Linked DNA regions of Streptomyces venezuelae. The protein of the gene in region 2 interacts with the protein of the main gene of each other region in a pairwise test. Links are inferred from orthologs where the notes say so. Each region holds a gene or a part of one and is shown on either strand. Other genes may lie near its edges. The genes, in order: DEJ48_RS31435 and panC.

The links.
Region 1: the proteins of panC (region 2) and DEJ48_RS31435 interact in binary tests that used the Escherichia coli proteins (3 or more experiments, as listed by UniProt). The link is inferred for Streptomyces venezuelae from one-to-one orthologs.

What each region holds. Positions count from the first base shown.
Region 1 is NZ_CP029192.1:7,118,609-7,121,685, forward strand. Bases 4-2,769 are described here. They hold DEJ48_RS31435 (NUDIX hydrolase), read right to left. Parts: upstream 1,772-2,769; coding sequence 1,235-1,771; downstream 4-1,234. Other genes in these bases: DEJ48_RS31420 (NADP-dependent oxidoreductase), read left to right, coding at 4-434; DEJ48_RS31425 (DUF202 domain-containing protein), read right to left, coding at 461-793; DEJ48_RS31430 (YidH family protein), read right to left, coding at 790-1,182; DEJ48_RS31440 (glucose 1-dehydrogenase), read right to left, coding at 1,818-2,600; DEJ48_RS31445 (TetR family transcriptional regulator), read right to left, coding at 2,597-2,769. Outside these bases: more of DEJ48_RS31420, read left to right, coding at 1-3; more of DEJ48_RS31445, read right to left, coding at 2,770-3,077.
Region 2 is NZ_CP029192.1:4,072,510-4,075,811, forward strand. What follows is about bases 148-3,138. They hold panC (pantoate--beta-alanine ligase), read right to left. Parts: upstream 2,150-3,138; coding sequence 1,145-2,149; downstream 148-1,144. Other genes in these bases: DEJ48_RS17420 (L-aspartate oxidase), read right to left, coding at 148-1,089; DEJ48_RS17430 (Rossmann-like and DUF2520 domain-containing protein), read right to left, coding at 2,146-3,093. In the rest of the region: more of DEJ48_RS17420, read right to left, coding at 1-147; DEJ48_RS17435 (threonine aldolase family protein), read left to right, coding at 3,241-3,302. UniProt on the Escherichia coli protein: Catalyzes the condensation of pantoate with beta-alanine in an ATP-dependent reaction via a pantoyl-adenylate intermediate.

The DNA.
Region 1 (3,077 bases), 3.0 Mb from region 2 along the record:
GGCACGCGGGCGCCCGCGTCATCGGCACCGCGAGCGAACGCAACCACGACTACCTGCGCGAGCTGGGCGCCGAGCCGATCACGTACGGGGACGGCCTGGTGGACCGGGTCCGCGGGCTCGCCCCGGAGGGCGTCGACGCGGCGTTCGACACGGTGGGCGGCGACACGCTGAAGGCGTCCGCCGAACTCCTCTCGCCCGGCGGCCGCCTCGCGTCCATCGCGGACGGCGGGGTGATCGGCCTCGGCGGCCACTACTGCTTCGTACGCCCCGTCGCCGCGGACCTCCAGCGCCTGTCCGAACTCGCCGAGCAGGACGTCGTGACCGTCCACGTGGACAAGACGTTCCCGCTGGAGCGGGCGGCCGAGGCGCACCGGCTGAGCGAGGAGGGGCGGACCAGGGGGAAGATCGTGGTGACGGTGGAGTGGGCGGACTGAAGGCAGGCTTCGCGTGGTGATGCTCCTCAGAGGAGCATCACCACGGCGCACAGCGCCAGCGCCACCGTGCACAGTGCCGCCCCCCGTGCCGCCCGCAGCGACATCGTCCGGGGCCGGGGCGCCGTCAGCGTGACCATCCGGCGGTGCGCCACCGCCAGGAAGCCGAGCCAGAGCAGCAGGCACAGCGCGCACGCGAGCACGCCGAACGCCGTGGCCCCGCCGTGCAGAACCGCGCGGGCCGCGAGCACCGCGGCCACCGTGCACGACAGGGTCGTACGCCGCCACGCGAGACGGGTGCGCTCCGGCTGCAGTCCGGGATCACGGACCCGCGAGGCCCCGGACCCGGCCCCCTCCGTCACCCCTCCCACCCGAACAGCACGACCACCACCATGGCGACCGCGACCACCGCGACGGCCAGGCTCAGCACCGTCGGGAAGCGGCTGGACGGCAGGTCCTCGCCGCGCCGCATGGCCCGCTCGCACCGCACCCAGTGGTTGACCGCGCGCAGCGAGCACAGGACGCCCGAGACGAGCAGCGCGAGCGCGAGCCCGATCCGCCACCCCCAGCGCAGGTCCGGCAGGAACTGGTCCACGGCGAAGCCGCCGCCGATCAGCGCGAGCGCGGTGCGCAGCCAGGCGAGGAAGGTGCGTTCGTTGGCGAGGGAGAAGCGGTAGTCGGGGGTGTCGCCGTCCTCGCGGATCCGCTCTGGCGCGAACCACAGCCTCAGGCTCTGTACGAAATTGCTCACGGCCGCACCCTAGGCGGTCTCGATCAAGCCGCGCCGATCCGCACCGCGTCGGTCACGCCGCCCGAAAGGCCCGCAGCCGGTGGTAGGCGTCGAGTCCGTCCGGTACCCACTCCCACTCGTCGAGCCGTCGCTCCAGCTCCTCCTCCGGGACGAAGGCGTGCCAGGCGACCTCCTCGACCTGCGGCCGCACGGGCAGCTCGCAGCGGACTTCGTAGAGGTACGACCACCAGGACTTCCCGGCGCCGTCGTCGTACAGGAACTTGAACAGCGGGGTCGGGCGCGGCAGTCCGTGCACGCCGAGCTCCTCCTCCGCCTCGCGCAGCGCCGCGTCGTCGTAGGACTCCCCGGCCCCGACCACGCCGCCGACGAACATGTCGTACAGCGAGGGGAAGACGAGCTTGGTCGGGGTGCGGCGGTGCACGAAGACGCGGCCCTCGGCGTCGCGCGCCAGGATGAACGTGCACCGGTGGCGCAGCCCGCGCGCGTACGCCTCGCCGCGCCGGGCCTCGCCGACCACCTCGTCGTGCTCGTCGACGATGGTGATCAGCTCTTCGCTGGGGTCGGGCGCGGGCCCGCTGTCGGCGGTCATGCGCCCCATCCAACCCCACCCCCGTGCGACGGGACCGGAGGGGCGGTCACTGGCCCATGACGTACTTCACGGTCGGCCCGGCCGTCCAGCCGCCGTCGACGGCGAGCTCGGCTCCCGTGACGTAGGAGGCGGCGTCGGAGAGCAGGAAGACCATGGCTCCGGCGATCTCGTGCGGCTCGCCGACCCGGCCCATCGGGGTGTTGGGGTACTTGCCCTCGCCCTTCTCGATGCCGACCTGGGCGGTCATCGGGGTGTACGTCATGCCGGGGTGGACGGAGTTGACGCGGATGCGGGCCGTGCCGAGCTCCACCGCGCCGATCTTGGTGAGGCCGCGCACGCCCCACTTGGACGCGCCGTAGCCCGCGGTCAGCGCGAGGCCCATCAGACCGGCGGCGGACGAGATGTTCACGATGGAGCCGCCCCCGGCCTCCTTCATGGCGGGCACGGCGGTCTTCATGCCGATGAAGACGCCGGTGAGGTTGATGTCGAGGACCTTGCGGAAGTGCTCGACGGACTCCGACTCCAGGAACTGGCCGGTGGATATCCCGGCGTTGTTCACCAGGCCGTGCAGGCCGCCGAACTCGGTGACGGCGAGGTCGACGACGCGCTGCCAGTCCTCCTCCGACGTCACGTCGTGGCGCGCGAACCGGGCGCGCTCGCCGAGCTCGGCGGCGGTGGCCGCGCCCTCGTCCGCGAGGACGTCGGTGAGGACGACGTTGGCGCCCGCGGCGACGGCCTGGCGGGCCGCCTCCGCGCCGAGGCCGCGCGCGGCGCCGGTGATGATGACGGTGCGGCCGGTGAGGTCGTGCCGGCTGTCGTGCTGGCTCATGCGGTGTCTCCAGGGGTGCGATGCGGGGCCCGCAGCAGCGCTGCGGTGGTCTCGACGAGATCGGCGAGGAAGACGTCCTCGCCGGTCAGAGGGGTGGCGTCGGCCAGGTACTGGCGTGCGCGGTCGCCCAGCGCGGCGCCGACCACGGTGAGCGCGAGGTCGAGCCGTTCCAGGCGGAGCGGCTCGGGCAGGGCGGGGGCGAGGGAGACGAGGCAGTCCTCGATCCGCCCGATCAGCGTCCAGTAGACGGTGCCGTCGAGGGTGGGGTGCGGGGTACGGGTGCGGACGCCGCTCTCGTGGCTGAGCTGGGCGGAGATCCGCAGACAGCGCCGCCCGCGCTCGGTGCGGAGCTCGGTGGCCTCGGTGCGGACGAGGGCGGTGAGGAGCCCGCGCAGGCCGCTGTCGTCGCCGGCGCGGTCGAGCTCGGCGGTGAGGACCTGCTCGGTGCGGTGCTGGCGGGCGGCCATCACGGCGTCG
Region 2 (3,302 bases):
GCCCCCGGAGGCGTAGTGCGCGGCGGGGGCGATCGGGATGGGCTCGGTGACCGGGTCGATGCCGTGCGCGCGGCAGGCCGCGAGGATCGTCGGGAAGCGGTTCTCCCACATGTCGGCGCCGAAGTGCCTGGCGTCCAGGAACATGTGGTCGGTGCCCTTTTCCTGCATGCGGCGCGTGATGCCCTTGGCGACGATGTCGCGGGGCGCCAGCTCGGCCAGCTCGTGCTGCCCGACCATGAAGCGCACGCCGTCGGCGTCCACGAGGTGCGCGCCCTCGCCCCGTACGGCCTCGGAGACCAGCGGCTGCTGACCCTCGGCGTCCGCGCCGAGGAAGAGCACCGTGGGGTGGAACTGCACGAATTCGAGGTCGGAGACCTCGGCGCCCGCGCGCAGGGCGAGTGCGACGCCGTCTCCCGTGGAGACGGACGGGTTCGTGGTCGCGGCGAAGACCTGACCCATGCCGCCGGTGGCGAGGACGACCGCGGGGGCGTGGACGGCGCCCACGCCGTCGTGCTGGCCCTCCCCCATGACGTGCAGGGAGACACCCGCGGTGTGGCCGTCGGCGTCGGTGAGGAGGTCGAGGACCAGCGCGTTCTCGACCGTCGGGATGCCGCGTGCGCGGACCGCGTCGACGAGGGCGCGGGAGATCTCCGCACCGGTCGCGTCGCCGCCCGCGTGCACGATGCGGCGGCGGTGGTGGCCGCCCTCGCGGGCCAGCTCGATGACGCCATCGGCGTCCTTGTCGAAGAGGGCGCCGGTCTCGATGAGGCGGCGTACGGCCCCGGGGCCCTCGGTGACGAGGGTGCGCACGGCCTCCTCGTCGCAGAGCCCCACGCCCGCCACGAGCGTGTCGTCCAGGTGCTGTTCGGGGGTGTCGCCCTCGCCGAGCGCCGCGGCGACGCCGCCCTGCGCCCAGCGGGTGGAGCCCGCGTCCAGGCGGGCCTTGGTCACCACGACGGTCCTGAGGCCGGCTGCCGCGCCGCGCAGGGCGGCCGTCAGTCCGGCCACTCCGGAGCCGACGACCACGATGTCGGCGTCGAGGGACCAGCCGGGGGCGGGCGCGTGCAGCCGTATGCCGGTGGCGCTCATGCGGGGACTCCGTTCGCGTGGACGGCTGCTGCGGTCGGGGCCGTACGGTGCGCGCTCATACGGAGGCTCCGAACGTCAGCGGGATGTTGTCGATGAGCCGCGTCGAGCCGACCCTGGCGGCCACGGCGAGGACGGCCTCGCCGTGGTGGCCGGGGCGGACCTCGGTGAAGTCGGCGGGGTCCACCAGCGTCACGTAGTCCAGCTCCAGCGGGGGGACGAGGCGGGCGGCCTCGTCGAGGACGAGGCGGGCCGCGGCGACGACGGCGGCGGGTCCGCCGGTCGCGGAGGGCGCCGCGGACTCCGCCACGGCGTGCGCGTCGGCCGCCGCGCGGGACTCGCCGATCTCGCTCAGGGCGACGGCACGCGCGCGTGAGGCGGGGGCGCTGGCGGCGCGGGCGCGCAGCGCCTCCTGGGCGGCGTGCCGGTCGCGGCCGGCGAAGAGGGCCTGGGAGAGGGCGAGGGCGGTGCGCCGTTCGGCCGGGGCGAGGTAGCGGTTGCGGCTGGAGAGGGCCAGGCCGTCGTCCTCGCGGACGGTGGGGACGCCGACGATCTCCACGGGGAAGTCGAGGTCGCGGACCATGCGGCGGATCAGGGCGAGCTGCTGGGCATCCTTCTGCCCGAAGAGGGCCACGTCGGGCGCGGTGAGATGCAGCAGCTTGGCGACGACGGTGAGCATGCCGTCGAAGTGCCCGGGGCGGGTGGCGCCTTCGAGAACGGTGCCCATGGGGCCCGCTCCGACGCGGACCTGGGGTTCGCCGCCGGGGTAGACCTCGTCCACGGAGGGGGCGAACACGATGTCCGCACCGGCCTGTTCGGCGATCTTGATGTCCGCTTCGAGGGTGCGCGGGTAGCGGTCGAGGTCCTCGCCCGCGCCGAACTGGAGCGGGTTCACGAAGACCGTGACGACGACCTCGCCCTCCGGTCCTGCGACGCGGCGTGCGGCGCGGACCAGGGAGGCGTGCCCGTCGTGCAGGGCGCCCATGGTCATGACGACGGCCCGGCGGCCCGCACGCACGCGCGTGCGGAGCGGTTCGGCGGTGTGCAGGAGCGTGGCGCTCATCGGGTGCCCCCTTCGGCGCCGCCGGATCCTGTGGTGCCCTGCGCGCCGTTGGCCAGCACGCCGAGGAGGTCCTCGGCGAGCTCCGGCTTGAGCAGGCCGTGGGCGAGGGCGCGGTCGGCGGTGGCGCGGGCCATCGCGAGGTACCCCGCGACGGTCTGCGGGGCGTGCTTGCGCAACTCGGCGACATGGGCGGCGACGGTGCCCGCGTCGCCGCGCGCGACGGGCCCGGTGAGCGCCGCGTCGCCCGAGCGGAGCGCGTTGTCCAGGGCGGCGCCGAGCAGCGGGCCGAGCATGCGGTCGGGGGCCGCGACGCCCGCGTCGCGGAGCAGCTCCATGGACTCGGCGACCAGCGTGACCAGGTGGTTCGCGCCCAGGGCGAGGGCCGCGTGGTAGAGCGGGCGGTTCTCCTCGGCGATCCACTCGGGCTCGCCGCCCATCTCGATGACCAGGGCCTCGGCGGCGAGCCGCAGCTCCTCGGGTGCGGTCACTCCGAAGGAGCATCCCGCGAGGCGCTGCACGTCGACGGCGGTGCCGGTGAACGTCATGGCGGGGTGCAGCGCGAGCGGCAGGGCCCCGGCGCGCAGGGCGGGTTCGAGGACCTGTGTGCCGTACCGCCCGGAGGTGTGGACGAGCAGCTGGCCCGGGCGCACCGCGCCGGTCTCGGCGAGGCCCTCGACGAGGCCGGGAAGGGCGTCGTCGGGGACGGTCAGGAGCACCAGGTCGGCCCGTTCGAGTACCTCGGCGGGCGGGACGAGGGGGACGTCGGGGAGCAGGGCGGCGGCCCGCCGCACCGACGTGTCGGACACGCCGGACGCGGCCACCGGACGGTGCCCCGCGAGCTGCAACGACGCGGCGAGCGCGGGTCCCACCCGGCCCGCTCCCACGACTCCCACGGTGAGCCTCGCGGGGCGGTCCCGCGGGTCTGGCTGATGCGATGCGTTCACGCGGCGGCGCCTTCCGTTCCAGTCCGCTCGGGGTACCGGACGATTTCTCGTCATGTTAACGCGATCGGTTGGCGCCGCGTCCTCCGCTGTCCACAGCCTGTGGTTATTCATATGACCGGTGAACGGTGAACGGGCCATGCTCGGAGGATGCCCTCTGAAAGCGCAGTAGAAGAGCAGCCGGAGCCGCGGGACGCGGAGGAGATCCAGTC